Regions from separate parts of the Streptomyces sp. NPDC048424 genome, predicted to be linked through region 1. Evidence: riboswitches for the same ligand, from Rfam matches in the RefSeq annotation. Region 1 holds a riboswitch; each other region holds the start of a gene.
The links. A riboswitch is a leader RNA that binds a small molecule or an ion and turns the genes downstream of it on or off. The one in region 1 is predicted to bind thiamine pyrophosphate.
Positions count from the first base shown of each region.

Region 2: another riboswitch for thiamine pyrophosphate. It lies ahead of AB0D29_RS29785 (thiamine ABC transporter substrate-binding protein); the one in region 1 lies ahead of thiC (phosphomethylpyrimidine synthase ThiC).
Region 3: another riboswitch for thiamine pyrophosphate. It lies ahead of thiO (glycine oxidase ThiO); the one in region 1 lies ahead of thiC (phosphomethylpyrimidine synthase ThiC).

Region 1 is NZ_JBEZKE010000015.1:27,384-37,139, reverse strand. Features, by position in the region: gene AB0D29_RS21910 (cytochrome ubiquinol oxidase subunit I) at 1-49, opposite strand, end outside; gene AB0D29_RS21905 (cyclophilin-like fold protein) at 240-608, shown strand; gene hisC (histidinol-phosphate transaminase) at 651-1,730, opposite strand; gene AB0D29_RS21895 (LacI family DNA-binding transcriptional regulator) at 2,092-3,207, shown strand; gene AB0D29_RS21890 (metallophosphoesterase) at 3,423-4,661, shown strand; gene AB0D29_RS21885 (hypothetical protein) at 4,810-5,628, shown strand; gene thiC (phosphomethylpyrimidine synthase ThiC) at 5,768-7,555, opposite strand; TPP riboswitch at 7,549-7,694, opposite strand; gene AB0D29_RS21875 (YibE/F family protein) at 7,734-9,194, shown strand; gene AB0D29_RS21870 (SsgA family sporulation/cell division regulator) at 9,205-9,654, opposite strand; gene AB0D29_RS21865 (helix-turn-helix domain-containing protein) at 9,752-9,756, opposite strand, start outside.
Region 2 is NZ_JBEZKE010000027.1:32,244-41,999, forward strand. Features, by position in the region: gene whiG (RNA polymerase sigma factor WhiG) at 135-971, shown strand; gene AB0D29_RS29745 (helix-turn-helix domain-containing protein) at 1,024-1,581, shown strand; gene AB0D29_RS29750 (M23 family metallopeptidase) at 1,613-2,158, opposite strand; gene rpsB (30S ribosomal protein S2) at 2,409-3,296, shown strand; gene tsf (translation elongation factor Ts) at 3,432-4,268, shown strand; gene pyrH (UMP kinase) at 4,431-5,210, shown strand; gene frr (ribosome recycling factor) at 5,296-5,853, shown strand; gene AB0D29_RS29775 (phosphatidate cytidylyltransferase) at 5,853-6,929, shown strand; gene rlmN (23S rRNA (adenine(2503)-C(2))-methyltransferase RlmN) at 7,023-8,135, shown strand; TPP riboswitch at 8,194-8,303, shown strand; gene AB0D29_RS29785 (thiamine ABC transporter substrate-binding protein) at 8,389-9,471, shown strand; gene AB0D29_RS29790 (iron ABC transporter permease) at 9,567-9,756, shown strand, end outside.
Region 3 is NZ_JBEZKE010000020.1:104,588-114,343, forward strand. Features, by position in the region: gene AB0D29_RS26265 (methyltransferase) at 1-399, shown strand, start outside; gene AB0D29_RS26270 (DUF3040 domain-containing protein) at 697-1,098, shown strand; gene AB0D29_RS26275 (DUF4126 domain-containing protein) at 1,227-1,853, shown strand; gene AB0D29_RS26280 (NAD(P)/FAD-dependent oxidoreductase) at 1,891-3,309, shown strand; gene AB0D29_RS26285 (hypothetical protein) at 3,314-4,186, opposite strand; gene metF (methylenetetrahydrofolate reductase [NAD(P)H]) at 4,237-5,151, opposite strand; gene thiE (thiamine phosphate synthase) at 5,320-5,955, opposite strand; gene AB0D29_RS26300 (Rv2175c family DNA-binding protein) at 6,031-6,396, opposite strand; gene AB0D29_RS26305 (FAD-dependent oxidoreductase) at 6,515-7,759, opposite strand; TPP riboswitch at 7,841-7,952, shown strand; gene thiO (glycine oxidase ThiO) at 7,950-9,119, shown strand; gene thiS (sulfur carrier protein ThiS) at 9,116-9,334, shown strand; gene AB0D29_RS26320 (thiazole synthase) at 9,340-9,756, shown strand, end outside.

The DNA.
Region 1 (9,756 bases):
TGCCGAACTGCCATCGCGCCAGAGTCTCCGGCGCCAAAGCTAGGTCCACGTCCTCGTCTCCTTCGCGTCGCCGTGGTCACGCGGCAGTCTGCCTGTTGTGTCCCACTCAATCCGGGAAAAAACGGGACACGCTTGTGAACGCGTTCACATTCACAAGCATTATGTCGTACCACCGTCGGCGACCTTCAGGCGGGGTACCCCTCTAGCCAATCCATTCAACAGATTGTTGAATGCGGCTCATGCAGATACGGATCTCCTGGCCTGCGGGCCAGCTCACCGCGACCCTTGACGAGACCCCGACCAGCAAGGCGCTGGCCGGGGCCCTTCCGATCTCCGCCTCCGCCAACACCTGGGGCGAGGAGGTCTACTTCGACACCGGCGTCTCCGTGGCCCTGGAACACGACGCCCGGCAGGTCGTCGAGCCGGGCACGGTCGCGTTCTGGACCGAGGGCGACGCGCTCGCCCTGCCCTACGGCCCCACGCCCATCTCACGCGGAGGCGAGAGCCGCCTGGCGAGCCCGTGCAACGTGCTCGGCTCGTTCGACGGCGACCCCCGCCTGCTCTCCACCGTCCGCGACGGCGATCCCATCCGCGTGGAACTGGCCTGACCGGCCCCTGCCGGGTCCGGCCGCCAGGACAACCACGGCCGCCTACAGCTCCTTGAAGAACGCCTCCGCCGTGTGCAGGAAGAGGTCGTTCGCCTCGGTCTCACCGATCGTGACCCGCAGGCCCTCGCCCGCGAAGGGCCGGACCACCACACCGGCCTTCTCGCAGGCCGCCGCGAACTCGGCGGTCCGCTCCCCCAGCCGCATCCACACGAAGTTCGCCTGGGTGTCCGGCACGGACCAGCCCTGGGCGAGCAGCGTCTCGTGCACCCTCGCACGCTCGCCCACCAGCGCCCCGACGCGGCCCATCAGCTCGTCCTCGGCGCGCAGCGAGGCCACCGCCGCATCCTGCGCCAGCTGGCTGACGCCGAACGGCATGGCCGTCTTGCGCAGCGCCGCGGCCACCGGCTCGTGCGCGATGGCGAAGCCGACCCGCAGGCCGGCCAGCCCGTACGCCTTGGAGAACGTACGCAGCACGGCCACGTTCGGGCGGTCGCGGTAGAGCTCGACGCCGTCCGGGACGTCCGTGTCGCGCACGAACTCGCGGTACGCCTCGTCCAGGACCACCAGGACGTCCGAGGGCACCCGGTCCAGGAAGCGCTCCAGCTCGGCGCGGCGCACCGCGGTGCCGGTGGGGTTGTTCGGGTTGCAGACGAAGATCAGCCGGGTCCGGTCGGTGATCGCCGCCGCCATGGCCTCCAGGTCGTGCACGTCCCCGTCGGTCAGCGGGACCTGCACCGAGGTCGCGCCCGAGATCTGCGTGAGGATCGGGTACGCCTCGAAGGAGCGCCAGGCATAGATCACCTCGTCGCCCGGGCCGGCCGCCGCCTGGATCAGCGACTGGGCCACGCCGACCGAGCCGGTGCCCGTGGCGATGTGCTCGACCGGAACCCCGAAGCGCTCGGCGAGCTCGTTCACGAGGCCGGTGCAGGCCATGTCGGGGTACCGGTTGAAGCTGCCGGCCGCCGAGACCGCGGTCTCCAGCACCCCCGGAAGCGGCGGGTACGGGTTCTCGTTCGACGACAGCTTGTACGCGACGGGCCCTCCCGCGGCAGCCGGCTTCCCGGGCTTGTACGTCGGAATGCCGTCCAGCTCGGCGCGCAGCTTCGGGCTCTTCTCGCTCACCGCAGGTCCTCCTCGACCGTCCCGTCCGACGTCGCCGTCGACTCAATACTGCTCACCTTATGAGGATTCCGCCGTTCCGAGAATGGGGGCGCCTGGAATGCGGGGGAGCGCGCGCATATATGCGCGCGCCGGTGGCCTGCGCCGTGGCGCGCGTCCCTCGTGCAGGTGAGTTGAGACCGTCCCGAGACCACACCGTTTTGGCATGCCCGGACCCGCCGACAAGCTCCACCCTCACTCTTAGCGATCAAATACCTTCATTTCCAAGGTCATTGGGGGTGGCGAACCATGCGGAATCGTGCCTGTCAACGCGTGCATATGCACCCGGACCACCCACCCCACCGAGCCCTACTATCGGCTCGCCATGACAGCAGCAGGGAAGCATCAGGTGAGCCGGACCGAGACCACCCGGCGGGCCGCCGGCCGACAGGGCCGGGCCGGCATCAGGGACGTGGCCGCCGCGGCGGGCGTCTCCATCACGACCGTCTCCGACGCGCTCAATGGCAAGGGGCGGCTGCCGGACGCCACCCGCCGCCACGTTCGCGAGGTGGCCGACCGACTGGGCTACCGCCCGTCGGCCGCCGCCCGCACCCTCCGTACCGGCAAGTCGGGCCTCATCGGCCTGACCGTGACGACGTACGGGGATGAACCTTTCACCTTCACCGAATTCGCCTACTTCGCCGAGATGGCCAGGGCCGCCACCTCGGCCGCGCTCGCCCGCGGCTACGCCCTCGTCATCCTCCCCGCCACCTCCCGCCACGACGTGTGGTCCAACGTCGCCCTCGACGGCACCGTCGTCATCGACCCCTCCGACCACGATCCCGTCGTCACCGAACTGGTCCGCCAGGGCCTGCCCGTGGTCTCCGACGGCCGCCCCGCAGGCTCCCTCCCCGTCACCGCCTGGGTCGACAACGACCACGAAGCCGCCGTACTCGGCCTGCTCGACCACCTCGCCGCCGCCGGCGCCCGCCGGATCGGGCTGCTGACCGGCACCACCACCGACACCTACACCCGGCTCTCCACCACCGCCTACCTCAACTGGTGCGAGCGCGTCGGCCAGGACCCCGTCTACGAGTCCTACCCCGCCCACGACCCGTGCGCGGGCGCCGTCGCCGCCGACCGGCTCCTCGCCCGACCCGACCGGCCCGACGCCGTCTACGGGCTCTTCGACCCCAACGGCACCGACCTGCTCGCCGCCGCCCGGCGCTACGGCCTGCGCGTCCCCGAGGACCTGCTGCTCGTCTGCTGCAGCGAGTCCACCGTCTACGCCAACACCGAACCGCCCATCACCACGCTCTCCCTCAAACCGCGCCGCATCGGCACCGCCGTCGTGCAGCTGCTCATCGACGCGATCGAGGGAGTGGACACCGGGCGACCCGTCGAACAGGTCGTCCCGACCGAGCTCATCATCCGTACCTCGTCGCAGCGCAGGCAGCCGCGTACGACCGTCAGTCCGCCCCGTTCCCCGGCCAAGGACTGACCGCCAGACCGTCCGGTCGGCCTGTCGAGGACCCGGCCGAGCATTTCAGCAACACCGATATCGGTAGAAAACGGTAGGAACGATCGGCTCCGCAAAGGATTCACCACCCCTGGTGCGTCACAGAGCGCGAGCCGCATTCCTATGATGGGCGCACGACATCACGGACCCTCCTCCCCGGAGGTCAGGAGGGTCCGCAGGTGTACGGCAGCGCGACGGTGGTGGAGGGGTCGATGACTCAGGGGGCCGGTCAGGGACCCGCGATGCGGACGGACACGCTGCGGGACTTCCGGGTTCCAGCCACCGAACCCGCCGCCTACGCCGGGAATCCCGGCGAGGCTCCCGTCTACGGCGAGTACCCGGCGTACTACGACGACGGCACGCCGAGCGTGCCGGCCGTGCCGCCGCAGCCCGGCTACGCGCCGGCGCCGACCGCGCCGACCGCAGCACCGCCGACCGCGCCGCCGGCCTCGCATCCCGTGCACGCGACGAGCCACACCCCCGAGGACGACGACTTCGAGGGCTACACCCCGACCCACCGCGACCTGCCGATCATCGGCCGCGGCGCCCTCGGCGGTCCCGGCGACACCGTCCAGGTCCAGTACGTCCCGCAGGAGGCCGCAGCCGACGGCCCTGGCCCGCTCTACGTCGTCGGCGACGTCCACGGCTACCTCGACGAGCTCGTCACCGAACTCCACGCCCAGGGCCTCATCGACGCGGAACGCCGCTGGTCCGCCGGCAACGCCCGGCTCTGGTTCCTCGGCGACTTCACCGACCGCGGCCCCGACGGCATCGGCGTCATCGACCTCGTGATGCGGCTGTCCGCCGAGGCCGCCGCCGCCGGGGGCTACTGCAAGGCCCTGATGGGCAACCACGAGCTGCTGCTCATCGGCGCCAAGCGGTTCGGCGACACCCCCGTCGTCTCCGGCGCCGGCACCGCCACCTTCCAGGCCGCCTGGCTCCTCAACGGCGGCCAGCGCTCCGACATGGATCGCCTGCAGGACGTACACCTGCAGTGGATGTCGCGGCTGGACGCGGCCGTCCTGGAGGAGGGCCACCTGCTGCTCCACTCCGACACCACGGCCTACCTCGACTACGGCGACTCCATCGAGGACGTCAACGACACCATCCACGAGCTCCTCAACCGGGGCGACGCCGACATCACTTGGGACCTCTTCCGCAAGTTCACCAAGCGGTTCGCCTTCCGTGACGAGGGGACCGGCCCGCAGGCCGTTCGCGAACTGCTCGGCACCTACGGCGGAAGCCGCGTCGTGCACGGGCACAGCCCCATCCCGTACCTGCTCGGCGAGGTGGGCACCGAGGACGGGGACGAGACGCGCGGCCCGGAGGCCGTGGACGGCCCGCACGTGTACGCGGAAGGGCTCGCCATCGCGATGGACGGCGGGGTGACGATGGCGGGCAAGCTGCTTGTCGTACAACTCCCTCTGAGCGACTGAGAGCTTACGCATAGGGGTATTTCCGGAAAGCCCCTGTCACGGCGTGGTGCGGGCGCTCTACCATCGCTCTATCCGTAGCAGGCTCTCCTCCGTTTGTGCCGGTGCCCCGTTCTACGCGGGGATACCGGCTTCCACGGAGCATCGGGGGATGCACATGACCAGCGCTCCGCACCTGCTGACCGAAGACCGACCAGAATTCGACCGGCTCCTCGACGAGGCGCTGCGCACCGCGAACGAACGGCCCGAGCTCGCCACCCTCGGCGAACGGCTGAACGCCGAACAGCTGCGCACCATGGCCCAGGGGGCCAGCGCACTGCTGGCGGCGGCGGCCGCCGCCGAGTACGGCCACTACGTGAAGGTCCGCGAGGAACGACGCGACGAGGTGCTGTCCACACCCGGCGCCGCGGGGGACGAGGACGGCGGACAGGGCATGGGCGGCGGCGCGGGCGTCAGCGCCGTGGTCGCGGTCCTCGCGCCCGTCCTGGCGGGCACGGCCATGCTGATATTCCTGCTCGTGGGCTACAGCCTGAAGCTGATCGAGCCCGAACCCGCCTTCGCCGAGACGATGCTGACGGCGGGCTGGCTGTTCGGCGCGCTCACCGTGGCGGCGCTGCTGTTCGCGGTGATCGGGCTGCTGGTGACGGCCGTCCGCAACAGCTCGACCGAAGTGGTGGCGGACGAGACCGAGGCCGTACCCGACGAGGTGGCGCGGGCCCGCGAGGCCTGGCGGCACGCCCTGCTGGAGCGGGGGATCATGCCGTTCCTGCGGGACGCGCTGGCCGATCCGAGCGCGGGGCCGGGCTTCCCGACCCCCAGAACGCCGGCGGCCGGGCGCATCCCCAACCTGGGTTACTCCCGGCCCGACTTCACCAGTCCCGGATCCCCCTCGGAGGGGCCCCGCCCCGGCTACACGCCCCCGGACTTCACCAGCCCGGACTTCGGCGGCCCGGAGCAGCGGCCGGAGTAACCGCCGGGGCTCGTGGCGCCCCGCGGACCCGCCGTGCGCCACGAGCCACGGTGGACCCGTACCTCGTGGTCGCCTCACGCGGCAGGCGCCGCCCCGGCCCGACAGGCCATGGAGCGGCGCCCTCCGCTCGTGCGTCGCGTCAGTCCGCCAGCGGCAGGTAGACGCGGTTGCCCGAGGCCGCGAACTCGGCGGACTTCTCCGCCATGCCCGCCTGGATCTCGTCGGCCTTCAGGTCACCGCCGTGCTCGCGGCGGATGTCCTGCGAGATCTTCATCGAGCAGAACTTCGGACCGCACATGGAGCAGAAGTGCGCGGTCTTGGCCGGCTCGGCGGGGAGGGTCTCGTCGTGGAACTCGCGGGCCGTGACCGGGTCGAGGGCCAGGTTGAACTGGTCCTCCCAGCGGAATTCGAACCGCGCGTCCGACAGCGCGTCGTCCCACTCCTGGGCACCGGGGTGCCCCTTGGCCAGGTCGGCGGCGTGCGCCGCGATCTTGTAGGTGATGACGCCGGTCTTCACGTCGTCGCGGTTCGGCAGGCCCAGGTGCTCCTTGGGCGTGACGTAGCAGAGCATCGCGGTGCCCCACCAGGCGATCATCGCGGCGCCGATGCCCGAGGTGATGTGGTCGTACGCGGGTGCGACGTCCGTGGTCAGCGGGCCGAGCGTGTAGAACGGCGCCTCCTCGCAGATCTCCTGCTGGAGGTCGATGTTCTCCTTGATCTTGTGCATCGGGACGTGGCCCGGGCCTTCGATCATCGTCTGGACGTTGTGCCGCTTGGCGATCGTGTTGAGCTCGCCCAGCGTCTTCAGCTCGGCGAACTGGGCCGCGTCGTTGGCGTCCGCGATGGAGCCGGGGCGCAGGCCGTCGCCCAGCGAGTACGTGACGTCGTACGTCGCGAGGATCTCGCAGAGCTCCTCGAAGTTCGTGTAGAGGAAGTTCTCCTTGTGGTGCGCGAGGCACCACGCGGCCATGATCGAGCCGCCGCGCGAGACGATGCCGGTCTTGCGGCGGGCGGTCAGCGGCACGTAGGGCAGCAGCACGCCGGCGTGGACCGTCATGTAGTCGACGCCCTGCTCGGCCTGCTCGATGACCGTGTCCTTGTAGATCTCCCAGGTCAGGTCCTCGGCGCGGCCGTCGACCTTCTCCAGCGCCTGGTAGAGCGGCACCGTGCCGATCGGGACGGGGGAGTTGCGCAGCACCCACTCGCGGGTGGTGTGGATGTTGCGGCCCGTCGAGAGGTCCATGACCGTGTCGGCGCCCCACTTGGTCGCCCAGGTCATCTTGTCGACCTCCTCCTCGATGGAGGAGGTGACCGCGGAGTTGCCGATGTTGGCGTTGACCTTCACCAGGAACCGCTTGCCGATGATCATCGGCTCGATCTCGGGGTGGTTCACGTTCGCGGGAAGCACCGCGCGACCTGCGGCGATCTCCTCGCGGACGACCTCGGGGGAGACGTTCTCGCGGATCGCGACGTACTCCATCTCCGGGGTGATCTCGCCCCGGCGGGCGTACGCGAGCTGCGTGACGGCGGCGCCGCCACGGCCCCGGCGGGGCTGGCGCGGGCGGCCCGGGAAGACCGCGTCGAGGTTCTTGAGGCCACCGCGCGGCGAGGTGTGCTTGATGCCGTCGTCCTCGGGGCGCACGGGACGGCCCGCGTACTCCTCGGTGTCGCCGCGGCCGATGATCCAGTTCTCCCGCAGCGGGGCGAGGCCCCGGCGGACGTCGGTCTCGATCTGCGGGTCGGTGTACGGACCGGACGTGTCGTAGAGCGTCACGTCCTTGCCGTTGGTGAGGTGGACCTGGCGGACCGGCACCCGGATGTCGGGGCGGGAGCCCGCGACGTAGCCCTTGTGCCAGCCGGGCTGGCGCTCGGTCTGGCCGTCGGCGTCCTGGCTGACGGCAGGCGTGCGTGCGTCCTGAATGGTCATGAGACCTATCTCCCTACGCCGGCATTACCCGGTAACAGGTTCGGCGGTCGACGCAGCCTCCTCCCGTACGCATCCGTGATGCGCGTACGGTGATCAGCGTCCTCTCAGCCCGGTGCTCCGAGCTCCCGCGTTGTGCAAAGGTGCCCCCACGCTAGCGTCATCCATGGCGTGCTGAACAGTGGGCCCCCTCATCTCTTGCGATGATCTGCTGGTGACGCCCTCGCCGCAGCCCCCCACCGAGCCCACACAGCCCCATGGCCACAACGGCCACGAGCACCACGGCCCCGGGCACTCCGCAGAGCACTCGTCCGGGCCGTCCGCCGGCCCCTCCGGCGGTCATTCGCACGGTCACGGTCACAGCCACGGGCACGGCCCGGCGGCCCCCGTCTCGAAGCACCTGCGCAAGGTCATCGCGGCCGTACTGATCCCCTTCGCCACCGCCGTCCTCATCGGCATGGTGGTGCTCTGGCCGGGCGGCGCCCCCGGCCACGAGCGCACGGGGGTGGGCTTCGACCGGCAGACGCAGCAGGGCAAGGTCGTCTCCCTCGAACACGTCGACTGCAAGTCCGTGAACGCCGCGCAGGTACCGCCGACCGCCGACCCCACCACGCCCGAGGGCCGCGAGGCCCAGGCGGCGCAGACCGGGGAGTGCGCGAAGGCCACCGTCGAGGTCGGCACCGGCCCGGACAAGGGCCGCACCTTCGTGGAGATCGTCCAGCCGGGGGCGCCACGGCAGTTGACGGACGGCCAGGAGGTGGTCGTGGCGTACGCGCCGGACGCCCCCCGCGACCTCCAGTACTCCGTGATCGACGTGAACCGCAAGATCCCCCTGGCGGTACTGGCCGGCATCTTCGCGGTCGCGGTCGTCCTCGTCGGGCGGATGCGCGGGCTGTTCGCCCTGATCGCGCTGATCGTCAGCTTCGGCGTGCTGACCCTCTTCATCCTCCCGGCCATCCTGCAGGGTTCGAACCCGCTCGTGGTCGCGGTGGTCGGGGCGAGCGCCATCATGCTGATCGCGCTCTACATGTGCCACGGCCTGACCGCCCGCACCTCGGTCGCCGTCCTCGGCACCCTCGTCTCGCTGCTGCTGATCGGTCTGCTGGGCTCGGTGTTCATCGACTGGGCGTCCCTCACCGGCAACACGGACGACAACACCGGGCTGATCCACGGGCTCTACCCGGACATCGACCTGAGCGGTCTGCTGCTCGCGAGCATCATCATCGGATCGCTGGGCGTACTCGACGACGTGACGGTCACCCAGACCTCGGCGGTCTGGGAACTGCACGCGGCGGACCCCTCGATGGGGCCGCGCGGCCTGTACCGGGCGGCGATCAGGATCGGCCGCGACCACATCGCGTCGGTGGTCAACACCCTGGTGCTGGCCTACGCGGGTGCCGCACTGCCGCTGCTCCTGCTGTTCTCCATCGCGAACAGCAGCATGGGCTCGGTGGCGAACAGCGAGCTGGTCGCGGTGGAGATCGTACGGACCCTCGTGGGCTCGATCGGACTGGTGGCCTCGGTCCCGGTGACGACGGCGCTGGCCTCGCTGGTGGTTTCCGCCGACCGGCCGGGATCCCCGAACGTCACGCCGGCCTCGCCGCCGGTCCGCGGCGGCCGGGGCCGGCGGCGCAAGCGCTGAGGGTGGTGGGTCAGCCGGCGTTCTGCTCGTTCTGCTTCGACTCGGCCAGGATCTTGCCGAGCGCCTCGTCGAGGTTCTCCTCGAAGTCGCCCAGGTTCCGCTCCTGTCCGAGCGGTACGAGCCGGTCGGTGCGGTCGAGGAACGCGACGAGCGGCGCCGCGCTGGCGCGGAACAGGGCCCTGTCGCCGCCGACCTGCAGCCGGATGTGGACGTCGGACAGGTCTTCCGGAGTGGTGGGGGCGATGTGCACATCGCCGTCACCGCACGGCTTGTTGATGCCGTCGAGGAGGAGCTCCCGGCCGAACGCCCAGGTCACGGGCGCGTCTCCGGGAAGGTGGAAGGTCAGCCGGACCGCGTAGGGATCACGGGCGTCGTACCGGAGTTCCACCGGAATCCTGAACGAGAGCTCCTCGGAAACGAGGAAACTCATCATGACCTCTGCCTGTACCGACTCGCGCATTGCCTACCCCGCTGTAGTGGAAGTGGCCAGGAATGATCCCCCAGGCTCCTCTTGACAAGAGTGGTGGAAGCGCTAGCAGATCACAAGGAGTGAGTTTTCAGA
Region 2 (9,756 bases), on a different contig from region 1:
CGCGGCGCCGGTCCCGGGCGGCGCGTGCGAGCCGGGGCGCGCCTGCGCCCCCGCGCCATCCCGTACTCTTCGCGCACCGCGACACTTCCGTCACGCTACGCTCCCAAGGAATCCGGCTCCGGCAAAGGCGAAGCATGCCCCAGCACACCTCAGGGTCTGACCGCGCTGCGGTGCCCCCCGCTGCCCGAGGCAGCGTGCGGTCCACCGCGCCCTCGTCCCTGGAGGTGCTGTGGCGCTCGTACAAGGAATCGGGTGACGAGCGGCTGCGGGAGCAATTGATCCTGCACTACTCGCCCCTGGTGAAGTACGTCGCCGGCCGCGTCAGCGTGGGTCTGCCGCCCAATGTGGAGCAGGCCGACTTCGTCTCGTCCGGGGTCTTCGGACTGATCGACGCCATCGAGAAGTTCGACATCGAAAGGTCGATCAAGTTCGAGACGTACGCGATCACCCGGATCCGCGGCGCCATGATCGACGAACTGCGGGCACTGGACTGGATCCCCCGCTCGGTCCGGCAGAAGGCGCGCGCCGTGGAACGGGCCTACGCCACGCTGGAGGCCCAGCTGCGGCGCACCCCGACGGAGAGCGAGGTCGCCGGGGAGATGGGCATCGGGGTGGAGGACCTCCACACCGTCTTCAGCCAGTTGTCCCTCGCGAACGTGGTCGCGCTGGAGGAGCTGCTGCACGTCGGCGGTGAGGGCGGCGACCGCCTCTCGCTGATGGACACCCTGGAGGACACCGCCGCCGACAACCCGGTGGAGGTCGCGGAGGACCGCGAACTGCGGCGCCTGCTGGCGCGGGCCATCAACACACTGCCCGAGCGGGAGAAGACCGTGGTGACCCTCTACTACTACGAGGGCCTGACGCTCGCCGAGATCGGGAACGTGCTGGGCGTCACCGAGAGCCGGGTCAGTCAGATCCACACCAAGTCCGTCCTGCAGCTGCGCGCGAAGTTGGCGGATGTAGGACGGTGAGCTTGCGCCACCTCCGTAGAGTGGATGCGTGCCCAGGATTCGAGCGGCCTCCGTGGCCGAGCACCGGTCGATGCAGCGCGGCGCCCTCTTGGACGCCGCGCGTTCCCTGCTGTCCGAAGGCGGGACGGAGGCTCTGACCTTCCCCGCCCTGGCGGAGCGGACCGGGCTCGCCCGGTCCTCCGTGTACGAATACTTCCGCTCCCGCGCGGCCGTCGTCGAAGAGCTGTGCGCGGTGGACTTCCCCGTGTGGGCCGCGGAGATCGAGGCGGCGATGGAGCAGGCGCAGTCGCCGGAGGCGAAGATCGAGGCCTACGTGCGGAGCCAGTTGGGACTGGTGGGGGACCGGCGGCACCGGGCCGTGGTGGCCATCTCGGCGAGCGAGCTGGACGCCGGGGCGCGGGAGAAGATCCGTGCGGCGCACGGGGGACTGATCGCGATGATCGTCGAGGCGCTGGCCGCCCTCGGGCAGCAGGAGCCCCGGCTCGCCGCGATGCTCCTCCAGGGCGTGGTGGACGCCGCCGTCCGGCGGATCGAGCTCGGGGCTGCCGAGGATCCGGCCGTGGTGACGGAGGCGGCCGTGGCCATGGCCCTGCGGGGCGTGCGCGGCTGAGAGAGCGGGGCTCCGCCCCGGACCCCGCGCCTCAATCGCCGGCGGGGCTAGGGGTGCCGGTGGGACTAGAGGTGCCGGTGGGGCTGGGCGTGCCGGCGGGGGCCGGGTTCGGCAGGAGGCGCGGGGTCGGGTGGGGGACGAGGGTGAGCGGGTTGAGGTAGGTCTCGCCTGACAGGAGGCCCCAGTGGAGGCAGGGCTGCGGGCAGTGGGAGCCCTCCGTCAGGACCGCCACCACCTGGCCCGCCGTGACCTCCTCGCCCTCCGTGACCAGCGGGCGGACCGGTTCGTAGGTCGTGCGCAGACCGTTCGGGAGGGTCAGGGAGAGCACCCCGCGGCCCGCGACCAGCCCGGCGTGGTGGACCCGGCCGGGCCCCACCGCACGCAGCTCCGCGCCCACCGGGGCGGACAGGTCCACGCCGCGGTGCCCGGCCGCGTACGGGGTCGGCGGCGGGTCCCACCAGCGGGCCACCCTCAGGGGTGAGGGCAGCGGGCGGACGCCGGGAACGGGCCCGGGGGCCGGCCCCGGAAGGACCGCCTGGGCCAGGGCCAGGAGCAGGCTGAGCAGCAAGGTCGTCATGGCCGTAGCGTCCCGCGCCCGTACGCGGCCGGGAGCGGGCCTGTGGACGGTCCGGACGCTGTGGACAACGGCGTCACCCGGCATACCGCCGGGTCCCGTACACTTCTTGTGGCGATCCGGGTCACCGGGTCGACTTCGCACGCCCCAGCACCAGCCCGAAAAGGCCAGGTGGCAGCGTCTCTCGGTCCCCTCAAGGGGGCAGGGCGCGGTGGGACGTCAGGAACCAAACCGAGAAACCAAGGAGATGGCCATGGCCGTCGTCACGATGCGGGAGCTGCTGGAAAGCGGCGTCCACTTCGGTCACCAGACCCGTCGTTGGAACCCGAAGATGAAGCGCTTCATCTTCACGGAGCGCAACGGCATCTACATCATCGACCTGCTGCAGTCGCTGTCGTACATCGACCGCGCCTACGAGTTCGTGAAGGAGACCGTCGCGCACGGTGGCTCCATCATGTTCGTCGGTACCAAGAAGCAGGCCCAGGAGGCCATCGCCGAGCAGGCGACGCGCGTTGGTATGCCGTACGTCAACCAGCGGTGGCTGGGTGGCATGCTCACCAACTTCTCCACCGTCTACAAGCGCCTTCAGCGTCTGAAGGAGCTTGAGGCGATCGACTTCGAGGACGTCGCGGCCTCGGGTCTCACCAAGAAGGAGCTCCTGGTCCTCTCCCGCGAGAAGACCAAGCTGGAGAAGACCCTCGGTGGTATCCGCGAGATGTCGAAGGTCCCCAGCGCCGTCTGGATCGTCGACACCAAGAAGGAGCACATCGCGGTCGGTGAGGCGCGCAAGCTGCACATCCCGGTCGTCGCGATCCTCGACACCAACTGCGACCCCGACGAGGTCGACTACAAGATCCCGGGTAACGACGACGCGATCCGTTCCGTCACCCTGCTCACCCGCGTGATCGCCGACGCCGTCGCCGAGGGCCTCATCGCCCGCTCCGGCGCTGCGACCGGCGACTCGAAGCCGGGCGAGAAGGCCGCCGCCGAGCCGCTCGCCGAGTGGGAGCGCGACCTGCTCGAGGGTGACAAGAAGGCCGACGACGCGGAGGCCGCCCCGGCCGCCGACGCTGCCGCCGAGGTCACCGAGGCCCCGGCCGCCGAGGCTGAGGCCCCGGCCGCCGACGCCGAGCAGGCCTGACCCACTGAGAGCGCCCGGCGTTAACGCGCCGGGCACTCACAGCACGGACGATGACGGCGGGGGAGCCGCGCCACGAGCGCGGCACCTCCGCCGTTCACCCGTAGATCTACGACTTCGAGAGAGAATCACAGACTCATGGCGAACTACACCGCCGCTGACGTCAAGAAGCTCCGCGAGCTCACCGGCGCCGGCATGCTGGACTGCAAGAACGCGCTCGTGGACGCCGACGGTGACGTCGACAAGGCCCAGGAAGCGCTCCGCATCAAGGGTCAGAAGGGCGTCGCCAAGCGCGAAGGCCGTTCTGCCGAGAACGGTGCGGTCGTCTCCCTCATCGCCGACGACAACACCTCCGGTGTCATCGTCGAGCTGAAGTGCGAGACCGACTTCGTCGCCAAGGGCGAGAAGTTCCTGGCCGTCGCCAACCAGCTGGCCGCCCACGTGGCCGCCACCTCCCCGGCCGACATCGAGGCGCTCCTCGCGTCCGAGATCGAGCCCGGCAAGACCGTCACCGCTTTCGTCGACGAGGCCAACGCCAACCTCGGCGAGAAGATCGTCCTGGACCGCTTCGCGCAGTTCAACGGCGGCTACGTGACCGCGTACATGCACCGCACGATGCCCGACCTGCCGTTCCAGATCGGCGTCCTGGTCGAGCTCGACAAGGAGAACGCCGAGGTCGCCCGCGGCGTCGCGCAGCACATCGCCGCGTTCGCCCCGCAGTGGCTGTCCGCCGAGGACGTCCCGGCCGAGAAGGTCGAGTCCGAGCGTCGCATCGCCGAAGAGGTCACCCGCGCGGAGGGCAAGCCCGAGGCTGCCATCGCGAAGATCGTCGAGGGTCGCGTCAACGGCTTCTTCAAGGACGCCACGCTGCTCGGCCAGGCGTACGCCCTGGACAACAAGAAGTCCGTCCAGAAGGTTCTGGACGAGGCCGGTGTCACCCTGAAGCGCTTCACCCGCATCAAGGTCGGCATCTGAGTCCGTCCGTACGCGACGGACACCGGACCCCGGTAGGGTCTGAGGCAGTCGTCCGCGCTTGCGCGAGGCGACCGCAGATCTGACGAGGAGGCCATTGCCGTAGAGGGAACCGCAAGGACCCACCGGCAATGGCCTTCTTCGTATGTGCACGAGGAGATCTCCATGAATCAGGGCGTGGACCCCCACACCGCATCCGACGACAAGAGCGACCAGGACAAGAAGGGCCGCCGCTTCATGCTGAAGCTGTCGGGCGAGGCCTTCTCCGGTGGCGGAGGACTGGGCGTCGACCCCGACGTCGTCCACGCCATCGCGCGTGAGATCGCCGCGGTGGTCCGCGACGGCGCGGAGATCGCCGTCGTGATCGGCGGCGGCAACTTCTTCCGCGGCGCCGAACTCCAACAGCGCGGCATGGACCGGGCCCGGTCCGACTACATGGGCATGCTGGGCACCGTCATGAACTGCCTCGCGCTCCAGGACTTCCTGGAGAAGGAGGGCATCGACTCCCGCGTGCAGACCGCCATCACCATGGGCCAGGTCGCGGAGCCGTACATCCCGCTGCGTGCCGTGCGCCACCTGGAGAAGGGCCGCGTCGTCATCTTCGGCGCGGGCATGGGCATGCCGTACTTCTCCACCGACACCACGGCCGCCCAGCGCGCCCTGGAGATCGACGCCGAGGCCCTGCTCATGGGCAAGAACGGTGTCGACGGGGTCTACGACTCCGACCCGAAGAAGAACCCGGACGCGGTGAAGTTCGACGCGCTGGAGTACAGCGAGGTCCTCTCCCGCGACCTCAAGGTCGCCGACGCCACCGCGATCACGCTCTGCCGCGACAACAAGCTGCCGATCCTCGTGTTCGAGCTGCTCGCCGAGGGCAATATCGCCCGCGCCGTCAAGGGTGAGAAGATCGGCACGCTCGTCAGCGACCAGGAAACCCGGGCCTGAGCGGTCCGCCGTCGGACCGAGCCCGGACCGGCCCCGCCGGCCCCGCCCGCCCGAACCATCCATTCAAGACATGCAGGAGCACGTGGTGACCGAAGAGATCCTCCTCGAGGCCGAGGAGAAGATGGAAAAGGCCGTCGTCGTCGCCAAGGAAGACTTCGCCGCGATTCGCACCGGCCGTGCGCACCCGGCGATGTTCAACAAGATCGTGGCGGACTACTACGGTGCCATCACGCCCATCAACCAGCTGGCCTCCTTCGCGGTGCCCGAGCCGCGCATGGCCATCGTGACCCCGTTCGACGCGTCCGCGCTGCGCAACATCGAGCAGGCGATCCGCGACTCCGACCTCGGTGTCAACCCGAGCAACGACGGCCGGATCATCCGGGTGACCTTCCCCGAGCTCACCGGTGAGCGCCGCAAGGAGTACATCAAGGTCGCCCGCACCAAGGCCGAGGACTCCAAGGTCTCCATCCGCGCCGTGCGCCGCAAGGCCAAGGACGCCCTCGACAAGCTCGTCAAGGACAAGGAAGCCGGCGAGGACGAGGTCCGTCGCGCGGAGAAGGAGCTCGACGACACCACCGCGAAGTACGTCGCGCAGGTGGACGAGCTCCTCAAGCACAAGGAAGCCGAGCTCCTCGAAGTCTGATGAACGACACTTCCTGGCAGCCGGAGCCGGTTCCGGCGGGTCCCGCATACGATGCGCAGGTGGGCCCGCACACTCGGCCCATGCCCATCGTGCCCGATGCCGCCGGCCGTGACTTCGACGACCGGGAAGCACGCGATCGGGGGGCCGCCCTGGACGGTGGCCCCCTCTTCCGCGCCGATACGCCGCCGCAGGAGCCCATGCCCAGCCCCCCGCCTCCGCATGCCCCGCAGCCGCAGGACGCCTCGCCCCCGCCGCCGAAGAAGCGTGCGGGCCGGGACCTGCGTGCCGCCATAGGGGTCGGCGTCGGTCTCGGCGCGGTGATCTTCGCCTCGCTGCTGATCGTCAAGGCGGTCTTCGTCGGCGTCATCGTCGTCGCGGTCGTCGTGGGCCTGTGGGAGCTGACCTCCCGGCTGCAGGAGAAGAAGGGCATCAAGGCCCCGCTCGTCCCGCTCGCGGTCGGCGGCGCGGCCATGGTCATCGCCGGATACGTCCGGGGGGCCGAGGGCGCCTGGGTCGCGATGGCCCTGACCGTGCTGGCGGTCCTGGTGTGGCGGATGACCGAACCGCCCGAGGACTACCTCAAGGACGTCACGGCGGGCGCCTTCGCGGCGTTCTACGTGCCCTTCCTGGCCACCTTCGTCGCGATGCTGCTCACCGCCGACGACGGCCCCCAGCGCGTGATCACCTTCCTGCTCCTGACCGTGGTCAGCGACACCGGGGCCTACGCGGTCGGCTGGCGCTTCGGGAAGACCAAGCTCGCGCCGCGCATCAGCCCCGGAAAGACCCGCGAGGGACTCTTCGGCGCGGTGGCCTTCGCGATGGCGGCCGGCGCGCTGTGCATGGAGTTCCTGATCGTGGGCGGCGCCTGGTGGCAGGGCCTCCTGCTCGGCCTCGCGGTCGCGGTCAGCGCCACCCTGGGCGACCTGGGCGAGTCCATGATCAAGCGGGACCTGGGCATCAAGGACATGGGCACCCTGCTGCCGGGCCACGGCGGCATCATGGACCGGCTCGATTCGCTGCTGCCGACCGCCCCGGTGGTGTGGCTGCTCTTGGCGGCCTTCGTGGGCACCGGCTGACCTGCGAAAAGGCGGTGTGAGACGCCGGGCGGTTACTCTAGAAAGGCGCGCTGCTTCTGCGGCGCGCCTTTCGTCTTACAAGGAGTACCTGCCATGGCCCGCCCCGTTCCGGGAGAGCTCACCTTCGTCGCCCCTCGCGGGGCCAAGAAGCCGCCCCGGCACCTCGCCGACATGACCCCGGCCGAGCGCCGTGAGGCGGTCGCCGCGATCGGCGAGAAGCCGTTCCGGGCCAAGCAGCTCTCCCAGCACTACTTCGCGCGCTACGCGCACGACCCGGCCGAGTGGACCGACATCCCGGCCGGCTCGCGGGAGAAGCTCCAGCAGGAGCTGCTGCCGGACCTGATGAACGTCATCCGGCACATCTCGTGCGACGACGACACCACCCGCAAGACCCTGTGGAAGCTGCACGACGGCACGCTCGTCGAGTCCGTGCTGATGCGCTACCCCGACCGGGTCACCATGTGCATCTCCTCGCAGGCCGGCTGCGGCATGAACTGCCCGTTCTGCGCCACCGGCCAGGCGGGTCTCGACCGCAACCTCTCCACCGCCGAGATCGTGCACCAGATCGTCGACGGCATGCGCGCGCTGCGCGACGGCGAGGTCCCCGGCGGCCCGGCGCGGCTGTCGAACATCGTCTTCATGGGCATGGGCGAGCCGCTCGCCAACTACAACCGCGTGGTCGGCGCCATCCGCCGGCTCACCGACCCCGAGCCCGACGGCCTGGGCCTGTCGCAGCGGGGCATCACCGTGTCCACCGTAGGCCTGGTCCCGGCCATGCTGAGGTTCGCCGACGAGGGCTTCAAGTGCCGTCTCGCCGTCTCGCTGCACGCGCCCGACGACGAGCTGCGCGACACGCTGGTCCCCGTGAACACCCGCTGGAACGTCCGCGAGGTGCTCGGCGCGGCCTGGGAGTACGCGGAGAAGTCCGGCCGCCGGATCTCCATCGAGTACGCCCTGATCCGCGACATCAACGACCAGGCCTGGCGTGGTGACCTGCTGGGCAAGCTGCTCAAGGGCAAGCGCGTCCACGTCAACCTGATCCCGCTGAACCCCACGCCCGGCTCGAAGTGGACCGCCTCGCGGCCCGAGGACGAGAAGGCCTTCGTGGAGGCCATCGCCCGCCACGGCGTGCCCGTGACCGTACGCGACACCCGCGGCCAGGAGATCGACGGCGCGTGCGGCCAGCTCGCGGCCTCGGAGCGCTAGGTTCCGGTCAGCGGAGGTCATATTCGGCCACGGGGTACCCTGTGGCCGAACCAATTTCATATTCCGACAGGGGAGCGCCACAGCGCTGAGAGTGCGGTATCCGTCATCCGCAGACCCTCTGAACCTCGCCCCGGTCATTCGGGGTAGGAAGTTCGGTCACCACTCAAGCTGTTGCGCCCTGCCCGGCGTCCGCTCCCACAGAGCGCCGGGCAGGGCCGCGTCTTCTCCTGGACATCCCAGGAGGAATTCACCAGTGAGCACCACCAAGAAGATCGCGGGCGCCGCGCTCGCGGCCGCGCTGGGCGTCACCACGCTCAGCGCATGCGGCGACTCCGACGACAAGTCCGCGGGCACGACCGACAAGACCGTCACCCTCGTCTCCCACGACTCCTTCAACGTGACCGACACGGTCCTCAAGGAGTTCGAGCAGCAGAGCGGCTACACCGTCAAGGTGCTGAAGTCCGGCGATGCCGGCGCCGCCCTGAACCAGGAGATCCTGACCAAGGGCTCCCCGCGCGGCGACGTGTTCTTCGGCGTGGACAACACCCTGCTCTCGCGCGCCCTCGACAACGGCATCTTCACGCCGTACGAGGCCAAGGGCCTGGACGCGGTCAAGCCCGAGTACGTGCTCGACAAGGAGCACCGGGTCACCCCGATCGACTCCGGCGACATCTGCGTCAACTACGACAAGGCCTACTTCGCCGACAAGAAGATCGCCCCGCCGCAGACGCTGGACGACCTGGTCAAGCCCGAGTACAAGAACCTGCTGGTCACCGAGAACGCCGCGACCTCCTCGCCCGGCCTCGGCTTCCTGCTCGCCTCCGTCGGCAAGTACGGCGAGGAGGGCTGGAAGGACTACTGGAGCAAGCTCAAGGCCAACGGCGTCGAGGTCGTCGACGGCTGGGAGCAGGCCTACAACGAGCGGTTCTCCGGCTCCGCGGGCGGCAAGAAGGCCAAGGGCGACCGCCCGCTGGTCGTCTCCTACGCCTCCAGCCCGCCGGTCGAGGTGCTGTACGGCGAGCCGCAGCCGGCCGAGGCCCCGACGGGCGTCGCCACCGGCACCTGCTTCCGCCAGGTCGAGTTCGCCGGCCTGCTGAAGGGCGCGAAGAACGAGGCGGGCGGCAAGGCCCTGCTGGACTTCCTGGTCAGCAAGAAGTTCCAGGAGGACATGCCGCTCCAGATGTTCGTGAACCCGGTGACGAAGGACGCTGCCCTGCCGGAGCTGTTCACGAAGCACGGAGTGGTGGTCGAGAAGCCCGAGAACGTGGCTCCCGAGACCATCGCCAAGAACCGTGAGCAGTGGGTCAAGGCATGGACCTCGCTCGTCGTGAAGTAAGCGGTACCAAGGGGTCGGGCGCGGCGTCGGGGGGCGCCGCGCCGGGCCCCGGCCCCCGTGAGGGCGGCCGGGCGACCGCCGTCCGGCTCGCCCTGATGGCCGTGCCCCTGGCCTTCTTCGGGCTGTTCTTCGCCTACCCGGTCGTCGCGATCGTCGGACGCGGCCTCAAGACCGACGAGGGCTGGCAGTTCGGCCGGATCGGCGAGGTCCTGACCCGGCCCGACATCGCCGGCGTGCTGTGGTTCACCACCTGGCAGGCGCTCGCCTCCACCGTCCTCACGCTGC
Region 3 (9,756 bases), on a different contig from region 1:
GAGGGCGTGGCCAACGCCGTCGCGGCCCTGCGGCCCGGCGGCACGCTCAGCCTGCTGGCCGCCGGCCTCGGCGGAGCCGTGCTCGCCCGCGCGCTGGCCGGGCACTTCACGGAGGCCCGCACCGCCCTGACCGACCCGGCCGGCCGCTGGGGTTCCGGTGACCCGGTGCCGCGCCGCTTCACCGCCGAACAGCTCTCCGAGCTCGTCGGCGGCTCCGGCCTGGCCGTCGGCGCCGTCCACGGCGTGCGGATCTTCGCCGACCTGGTCCCCGGGGTCCTGGTGGACACCGAGCCGGGCGCCGTGGAGGCGCTGCTGCGTCTGGAGGAGGCCGCGGCGGAGCTGCCCGCCTTCCACGCGGTCGCCACCCAGCTGCACGTACTCGGCCAGAAGCAGGGCTGAACTGCGATCTTCCGCGCACGGAGTCGGCCGCCGACCCTCCGTTCCGGCGGTCGGCCCCGTATGATCGAGTGCAGTGACCGGCATGGTGGACGGACCATTGGGGAATAAGGGCCTCAGTGACCGCTCCCGCGGCGGTACGGTTTTGGAGCAGTGGTTTTACCGGCTGTGTCTTGTCTGGGCTGTGTGTCTTTTTGGAACGTGGCGTAGAGGGCGGGTGTCACGGGGGCGATTCCCCGCCTATCCTGAAGGGGACCCCTGGTCGCTACCCCCCGCGACCGACGGATGAGGAGGACTCCCGTGCCGCTCTCGGAGCACGAGCAGCGAATGCTCGAGCAGATGGAGCGAGCGCTGTACGCCGAAGATCCCAAGTTCGCGACAGCGCTTGAGGGAAGCGGACTGCGTACGTACACCCGGCGACGGGTCTACCAGGCAGTCGCAGGCATTGTGGTGGGTATCGCGCTCCTCATGACCGGTGTGATCATTCCGAACGTGCTCTGGATCAGCGTGGTGGGCTTCCTCGTCATGCTGGGATGTACGGTCCTGGTGGTCACCGGTTGGCGCAAGGCACCCAAGCCTGGCGAGCAGCCCGTCTCCGGAAGTGCAGAAGGTTCGGCCCATGGGCGGAACCGGCAGCGTCGGTCGATGATGACCCGCATCGAGGAACGGTGGCAGCGCCGCCGTGACGAGCAGGGGCAGTAGCCCCCCGAACAGTGTGAGCGAGGGGACGGCCGCCGCCGGGCGACCGTCCCCTCGCCGTTCTGTCCCCGTTCTGTCACCGTGCCCGCGTTCTGCCCGCCGGACCGGTACCCGTACGACATGATGATCCAATGAGTGTGCTCCCCCTGGTCTTCACCAGCGGCTGGGCCAGTGGGATCAACGCCTATGCCGTGGTCCTCCTGCTCGGCGTCTTCGGCCGGACCGGTCTGACCGACGAGGTCCCCGCGTCCTTGCAGCGCACGGACGTGCTGATCGTCGCCGCGGTGCTGTTCCTGTGCGAGGCGGTCGCCGACAAGGTCCCGTACGTCGACTCGATATGGGACACCGTCCACACCGTGATCCGCCCGCTCGCCGGAGCCGTGATCGGTGCGCTGCTGGCCGGGCAGAGCGGCTCGCTGTCCGACATCGCCGCCGGCGCGATCGGCGGCTCCACCGCGCTGGCCAGCCATTTCGTCAAGGCCGGCACCCGGATGGCGATCAACACCTCGCCCGAGCCGTTCACCAACGTGGGCATGAGCATCGCCGAGGACCTCGGCGTGGCCGGCATCGTCACCTTCGCGATGTTCAACCCGCAGGCAGCCGCGGTCATCGCGGCCGTCCTGCTGGCCGCCGGACTGGCCATACTCTTCTTCCTCTGGAGCCGGATCCGCCGCTTCCTGCGCCGCCGTGCCCAGCGCCGCGAGGAGAAGCGGCTGGCCGCCGAGGCCCGCGAGGTCACCGGGGCCCCACCCCTCTGATCACGGTCGGCCCGAGGGGGTCGATAGGCTCGGCCGCATGGCACGAATTGCGGTGATCGGCGCCGGCATGGGCGCGATGGCGACGGCGGCCCGGCTGGCCGTGGCGGGGCATCAGGTGGCGGTGTACGAGCGCGGGGCGACCTACGGCGGCGCCGTCGGCCGCTACGAGCGCGAGGGCTTCGCCTTCGACACCGGGCCCGGCCTGCTGCACCTGCCCGCCGTCTACCGCGACCTGTTCGTGAAGACCGGCAAGCGGTCCCTGGAGGACTGCGTCGACCTGGTCCAGGTGAACCCGGCCATCCGGCACGTCCTCCCCCACCACGGCATCGACGTCACCCTGCCCGGCGCCTCGCACGGCGGGGTCGCCGCCGCCCTCGACACCGCCTTCGGCCAGGGCGCGGGCGAGCGCTGGAACGCGCTGCTGGGCCGCGCCCGGGACGTCTGGGACGCCACCCGCCGCCCGCTGCTGGAGGAACCGCTGCGGGACGGGGCCCGGCAGGCACTGTGCGAGGACCCGTACCCGGCCCTGCGCCGCAGCGGGCTGCTGCGCCGCCGCCCTCCGACCCTCGCCGAGGTCGCCGACCGGGAGCTGGGCGGCGCGCTCGGCGAGCTGCTGACCGGCGTCGTGCGCACCTACGGGATCGACCCCGCCACCGCGCCCGGTTCGGCCACGGTGCTCCCGTACATGGAGCAGACCTTCGGCAGCTGGTACGTGCGCGGCGGGATGCGCGCCCTGGCCACCGCCGTGTACGAGCGCTGCCTGGAGCGGAAGGTCGCCTTCACGTTCGGGGCGGAGGTGCGCGAGGTCCTGGTCCGCGACGGCCGCGCGGCCGGGCTGCTGCTGGCCGACGGCAGTGAGGTGACCGCCGATCACGTGGTCTGCGCGATCGACCCCCGGCAGCTGTCCGCCGGCCCGACGCGGCGGGCGGCGGACGCGGTCCCGGCCCGCGGGCCGCAGGCGCCCGGCCGGATCACGCTGCTGCTCGCACTGCGCGGCGCCCGCCCCGCCACGGCCGCCCACCGCACCCTGGTGCACGCACCGGGGGCGCAGGTCACCGTGCTACGCCCGGACGATCCCGCCACCCGGCCCGACGCGGAGCACGAGGCGGTCACCGTGAGCGCCGTGTACGGGCCCGGGACCTCGGAGCCCGGCGAGCTGCTGGACCTCGCGGAGAAGGCCGTCCAGGGGCTGCGGGAGCGGCTGTTGTGGCACGAGGTGCGCACCCCGGCCGATGTCGAGGCGGCGACGGGTGCGCCCGGCGGCGCGGTGCCGTCGCCCGCCCTCGCGGGGGCCGGCGGCCGGCTGCTCCACCCGGCCAACACCACGGACGTGCCCGGGCTCTACCTGGCGGGCGGCTGGGCGCATCCGGGCGGCGGGCTGCCGCACGCCGGGATGACCGGGGCGCTGGTGGCCGGGCTGATCGTGGAGGGCGCGGAGTTCCGCGGCTCGCAGTGAGCCCTCAGTAGCGGTACTGCTCGTACCCGCCCTGCTGGGGGTACGGGTACTGCTGCTGTTGCGGCTCGCCCTGGTCCTCCATCGGGTAGGGCTGGCCGGCCCCGTCGGTGGACCGCTGCTGGGGGACCCAGACCCCGCCGGGCGGGGTGTCCGTGGAGTACTGCTGCTGTCCGTAGTCGGCGTACGGGGTGTAGTCGTACGGCTGGGGCGGGACGACGCCGCCGCCGGTGCCGATGTACGGGTCCGAGTAGGCGGCGTAGACCTGCTGCTGGTCGCCCGTCGGGTAGCCGCCCGAGTAGTCGTAGCCGCCCTGGTTCTGTTGGTCGTAGTACGCCGCGTACTGGTGGGCGTCCTGTTCCGCCGTGGTGAACGGCGAGGCGAAGGCCGCCGTCTGGGCGGCCTCGGGCGCGAGACTCTGTATCCCGTAGGACCCGGTGTCCTCGGGCACCGGCTCCGGGCTGTAGACCACCGGCGGCGCGTCCCGGAGCGACCGCTCCTCGACGGGCCCGTCCCCGGCCCCGTCCGCGTCCTCGTACGCGAGCGCGGTGACCTGGAGCGCCGGCTCCTGCTGCGCCGCGGGGCTTCCGGACCGGCGGCGCCTGGACTGCCGTACGGGTTCCCCGCCACGGCGCAGGGCCCAGCCGGCGACGAAGCCCTTGCGGAAGGAGAGCGTCACCAGGGTCTGGCCCACGGCGAACGCCGCCGCGCCGGCCCCGATGACCAGCACCGACGGCAGCACCACCCCGGCGACCACGCCGAGGAAGCCGGCGAAGGCGAGCAGGCGCCAGCGGAGCCGGGCCTTGTACTGCATCAGGACCTCGGCAAGCAGCCACAGCGCGACGAAACCGAACGCGATGTAGAGGACCGTCATTCCCATGCATGGCCCCTCTCGGTACGGCCGCCGGCGCGGGAACGGGGGGCGGCCGCTCAGGCCCGCTGGTGCAGGCCCAGGTTCTCGTAGATTTCGAGAGTCGCCGTGGAATTGTTCAGCGTGATGAAGTGCAGCCCCGGGACACCCTCGGACAGCAGCCGCGCGCAGAACTCCGTGGCGAACTCGATGCCAATGGAGCGTACAGCGGCCGGATCGTCCTTGACGGCGAGCATGCGCTCTTTCACATGCGCGGGGAAGACCGCGTTGCTGAGTTGGGGCAGCCTGTCGAGCTGCTTGATCGCCACAACAGGCATGACCTCGGGGATGATCGGGGTCTTGCAGCCCGCCTTCTCGACGCTGTCGCGCAGGCGCAGATAATTCTCCGGATCGAAGAACATCTGGGTGATCGCATAGTCGGCGCCCGCGCGGCACTTGTCCACGAAGTGCCGGATGTCCGTGTCCCAGTCCGTCGAACGCGGGTGCATCTCGGGGAAGGCCGCGACACCGACGCAGAAGTCGCCGGACTCCTTGACGAGGCGGACCAGGTCGGCGGCGTAGTGCACGCCCTCGGGGTGCGCCACCCACTCGCCCATCGGGTCGCCCGGCGGGTCTCCGCGCACGACGAGCATGTTCCGGATCCCGGCGTCGGCGAACTGCCCGATGACGTTGCGCAGCTCGGCGACCGAGTGGTCCACGGCGGTGAGGTGCGCGACGGGAGTCAGGGTGGTGTCGGCGGCGATCTCCTGGGTGGCCTTCACGGTGCCGCCGCGCGTGGAGCCGCCGGCTCCGTAGGTCACGGAGACGAAGCTGGGGGATACCGCCTCGACCCGGCGCAGGGCGTTCCAGAGGTTGCGTTCGCCCTTCTCCGTCTTCGGGGCCCAGAACTCGAAGGAGTACGAGCGCCCGGACGCGAGGAGGTCGCGGACCGTGTGTGCACGATCCGACCAGGTGGAAGCGGTACCAGAGGCCATGTGGGCAGGTTAGACGCGGCCGGCCGGTCACCGAAGCGCTGTCCGCCTTTTGGACACGTTTTTGGACACCTGGGGGGCCGGCTCTGGTCAAGCGGGGGCCGGGGCGCTAGGCGCTCGCCCTGCCCTTGCGACCTCCGGGCCTTCGGCCTCTGTCCGGGCGGACAGGACTCAGCCGCGCCGGGCCCGGACGCGCTTGGCGAGCTCCGCGGCGGCCGCACCGGGGTCGGTGGCCTCGGTGAGGGCGCGGACGACCACGACGCGGGTGGCGCCGGCGTCCAGCACCTCGTCCAGGTTCGTGGTGTCGATGCCGCCGATGGCGAACCAGGGGCGGTCCTGCTCCAGCGAGGCCGCGTACCGGACCAGCCCCAGGCCGGGGGCGTGGCGGCCGGGCTTGGTGGGCGTGGGCCAGCAGGGGCCGGTGCAGAAGTAGTCCACGCCGGGCTCGGCGACGGCCGCGTCGACCTCGTCCTCGGCATGGCAGGAACGGCCGATCAGCACGTGCTCGCCGAGGATGGCGCGGGCCGCGGGGACGGGGATGTCGCCCTGGCCGAGGTGCAGGACGTCGGAGCCGATGGCGTGGGCGACGTCGGCGCGGTCGTTCACGGCGAGGAGCTTGCCGTGGCGGCGTGCGGCCTCGGCGAACACCCGGAGGTGTTCGAGTTCCTCCCCCGCCTCCATGCCCTTGTCCCGGAGCTGGACGATGTCCACGCCTCCGGCCAGGACGGCGTCGAGGAACTCGGGGAGGTCACCCTGCCGCTTGCGGGCGTCCGTGCAGAGGTAGAGCCGGGCGTCGGACAGCTGCATGGGTGGACCCCCCGTGGTGGAGGCGGTGTACGGGCGCGGGCCCGTACACCGCGGTGGAGCGAACTGCGGATCAGGTCAGAGGGCGAGCGCCTGAGCGCGGCGCTTCACCTCCGTGCCGCGATTCTCGCTCAGCGCCTGCACGGGCGTGCCGGGCAGGGTCGGATCCTCGGTGAAGAGCCACTCCAGGATCTCCTCGTCGGTGAAGCGGTCGTCGCGCAGCACGGTCAGCAGCCCGACCAGGCCCTTGACGACCTTGTCACCGTCGATGAAGGGGGCCGGTACCTGCAGGGCGCGGTTCTCGCCCCGGCGTACGGCGATGAGCTGCCCTTCCTTCACCATCTGGCGGACCCGGGTCACCTCGATGTTCAGCATCTCCGCGATGTCGGGGAGGTGCAGCCACGAGGGGACAAGGGCATCGATCTTTGCGTCAATCTCGGTCACGGAGACAAGCCTGCCATCTCGGACTGGCCGCCGGTACCTGGGCGGCCCCGTACGGGTCGCCGCCCGTACCGGGGCGCCGCCCCGGACCCCGCGTCCCGAACGCCGGCGAGGCCGGAATTCAGGCCGTGGCCGACTTCAGCGGGGTGGCCGGGTCCGCGACCTTGGTCGGGTCCAGTGGCACCGCCGCTTCGATGAGCTTGCGGCCCTGGGCCACGTCGCGGGGGCGGCCCACCGCCAGGACGGCGACCAGGGCGCCGGCCCGCAGCCAGCACACCGACCAGGTCGCCCCGGCCGGGTCGCCGCGCCAGAGGAGGGTGTCGGCCCCGCCGTGGTGCCCGGCGTACTGCACGAAGCGCCCGAACTGCTCGGACCAGAAGTACGGCACCGGGTCGTAGACCTCACCCGCCTCACCCGCCTCCCCGACCGCCCGGGCCCCGGCCAGGATGTTCGCCGCGACCGTCCGCGGCCCCTGGAGCGCGTTGTCCCAGTGGTGGACGAGCAGCCGCTTCCCGTACCGCGCGGACGGGAAGGAGGCGCAGTCGCCGACGGCGTACACCCCGGGCAGCGAGGTGTGCAGGTGGGCGTCGGCGGTGACCGAGCCGTCGGGGCCCCGTTCCACGCCCGTCCCGGCCAGCCATGCGGTGGCGGGCCGGGCTCCGATGCCCACGACGACCGCGCCGGCCGGCAGGGTCCGCCCGTCCGCGAGCAGGACCCGGCCCTCCTCGATCCCGGCCACCTTCGCGCCGGTGATCAGCTCGGCGCCGGCCTCCTCGTACCAGCGCGCCATCGGCTCGGCGACCTCGGCGGGCAGTGCCCCCGCCAGCACCCGGTCCGCCGCCTCGACCACGGTCACCGCGCAGCCGGCCTCGCGGGCCGCGGTGGCGAATTCGGCGCCGATCCAGCCCGCCCCGACGACCACCGCCCGGGGCGCGCCCGCCAGGACCGGGCGCAGCCGCGCCGCGTCGTCCAGGGTGCGCAGCAGGTGGACGCCCGGGACGCCCTCGGTGCCGGGCAGGGTCAGCGGCTCGGCGCCGGTCGCGAGCACGAGGACCTCGTACGGGACCGGACCGGCCTCGGTGTCCAGCTCGTGGTCGGCGGCCCGCAGTCCGGTGACCTCGGTGCCGAGCCGCAGCTCGATGCCGAGCCCCTCGAAGTCCACGTCGAAGGCGGAGTCCTCGGCCTTGCCGAGCAGGACCGCCTTGGACAGCGGGGGTCGGTCGTAGGGCTGGTGGGGTTCGGCTCCCAGCAGGGTCAGGGGGCCGTCGAAGCCCTGCTCGCGCAGGGCGACCGCGGTCTGCACCCCGGCCATTCCGGCGCCGACGATCACGACGCCGCGCTGATTGTGTTCCGTCTGCTCGCTCACCCGGCCACCCTAGTCATCTGACGCTCCGTCAGGAATAGGTGCCGCCTTACCGGCCGTCCGCGGCCGGGTTAGTCTGGCCACCGTACCTATCGCGGGAGTCCGGCGCACCGGGCTGAGAGGGAGGCTGGCCGGCCTCCGACCGTACGAACCTGATCCGGGTCATGCCGGCGAAGGGAGGGGCTGGACGCCCATGCACTCATCTCTGAAGGGATCCGACGTCCTCGTCATCGGGGGCGGGATCATCGGCCTGGTCACCGCCTGGCGGGCCGCGGCGCGCGGGCTGCGCACCGTACTCGCCGACCCGGCACCCGGCGGCGGCGCCGCCCAGGTCGCGGCCGGCATGCTCGCCCCCGTCACCGAACTGCACTACGGCGAGGAAGCCCTGCTGGGCCTCGGTCTCGCCTCCGCCGCGCGCTACCCCGACTTCGCCGCCGAGCTCGCCGACGCGAGCGGCGGCATCGACATCGGCTTCCGCACCTGCGGCACCCTCGCCGTCGCCCTCGACGCCGACGACCGCCTCCACCTGCGGGAACTGCACGCGCTGCAGCGCCGCTGCGGCCTGGAGTCCGAGTGGCTCACCGGCCGCGAGTGCCGCCGCCTGGAGCCCATGCTCGCCCCGGGCGTACGCGGCGGCCTGCGCGTGGACGGCGACCACCAGGTCGACCCGCGCCGGCTCGCGGCCGCCCTGCTGGCCGCCTGCGAGCGGGCCGGCGTGATCATCCACCGGGCGGCGGTGGAACGGCTGCTGGTCACCGCCGACCGGGCGGCCGGGGCCGCGCTCGACGACGGTACGGAGCTGCGCGCCGGCCAGGTGGTGCTGGCGGCGGGCTCGCTCAGCGGCCGGCTGGCGGGCGTACCGGCGGAGGTGGTGCCTCCCGTACGGCCGGTCAAGGGACAGGTCCTGCGGCTGTCGGTGCCCCCGGCCTACGCGCCGTTCCTCTCCCGGACCGTCCGGGCGGTCGTCCGCGGCAGCCACGTCTACCTGGTGCCGCGCGAGAACGGCGAGCTCGTCGTCGGCGCCACCAGCGAGGAACTCGGCTGGGACACCACGGTCACCGCGGGCGGGGTCTACGAACTCCTGCGCGACGCCCACGAACTGGTCCCCGGCATCACCGAACTCCCCCTCACCGAGACCCGGGCGGGGCTGCGCCCCGGCTCGCCCGACAACGCCCCGCTGCTCGGCCCGACCGACCTGCCGGGCCTGCACCTGGCCACCGGGCACTACCGCAACGGGGTGCTGCTGACCCCGCTCACCGGTGAGGTGCTCGTGGAGCTGCTGGCCACCGGCGAACTTCCGGAGATCGCGCGCCCCTTCAGCCCCCGCCGGTTCTCCGCCGCACGTCAGGAGTCGTACGCATGAGCCTCCCCGTATCCGTCTCCGTCTCCGTCAACGGCGAGCCGCGCGAGGTCGCGGCCGGCACCACGCTCGACACGGTGGTCGCCACCCTGACCGCGGCCCCCTCCGGCGTCGCCGCGGCCCTCAACGAGACCGTGGTCCCGCGCGGGCAGTGGCCGGCCACGCCGGTGGGCGACGGCGACCGGGTCGAAATCCTCACCGCGGTCCAGGGGGGCTGAGCGGCATGGCTGACGACCTCTTCACCCTGGGCGGCCGGACCTTCTCCTCCCGCCTGATCATGGGCACCGGTGGGGCCCCGAGCCTGGACGTGCTGGAACGCTCCCTGGTCGCCTCCGGCACCGAACTCACCACGGTCGCGATGCGGCGCCTCGACCCCACGGTCCAGGGCTCCGTCCTCTCCGTCCTGACCAGGCTCGGCATCGCGGTCCTGCCCAACACGGCGGGCTGCTTCACGGCGGGCGAGGCCGTGCTCACGGCCCGGCTGGCCCGGGAGGCACTGGGCACGGACTGGATCAAGCTGGAGGTGGTCGCGGACGAGCGGACCCTCCTGCCGGACGGCGTCGAGCTGCTGGACGCCGCCGAGATCCTGGTGGACGAGGGCTTCACGGTCCTCCCGTACACGAACGACGACCCGGTGCTC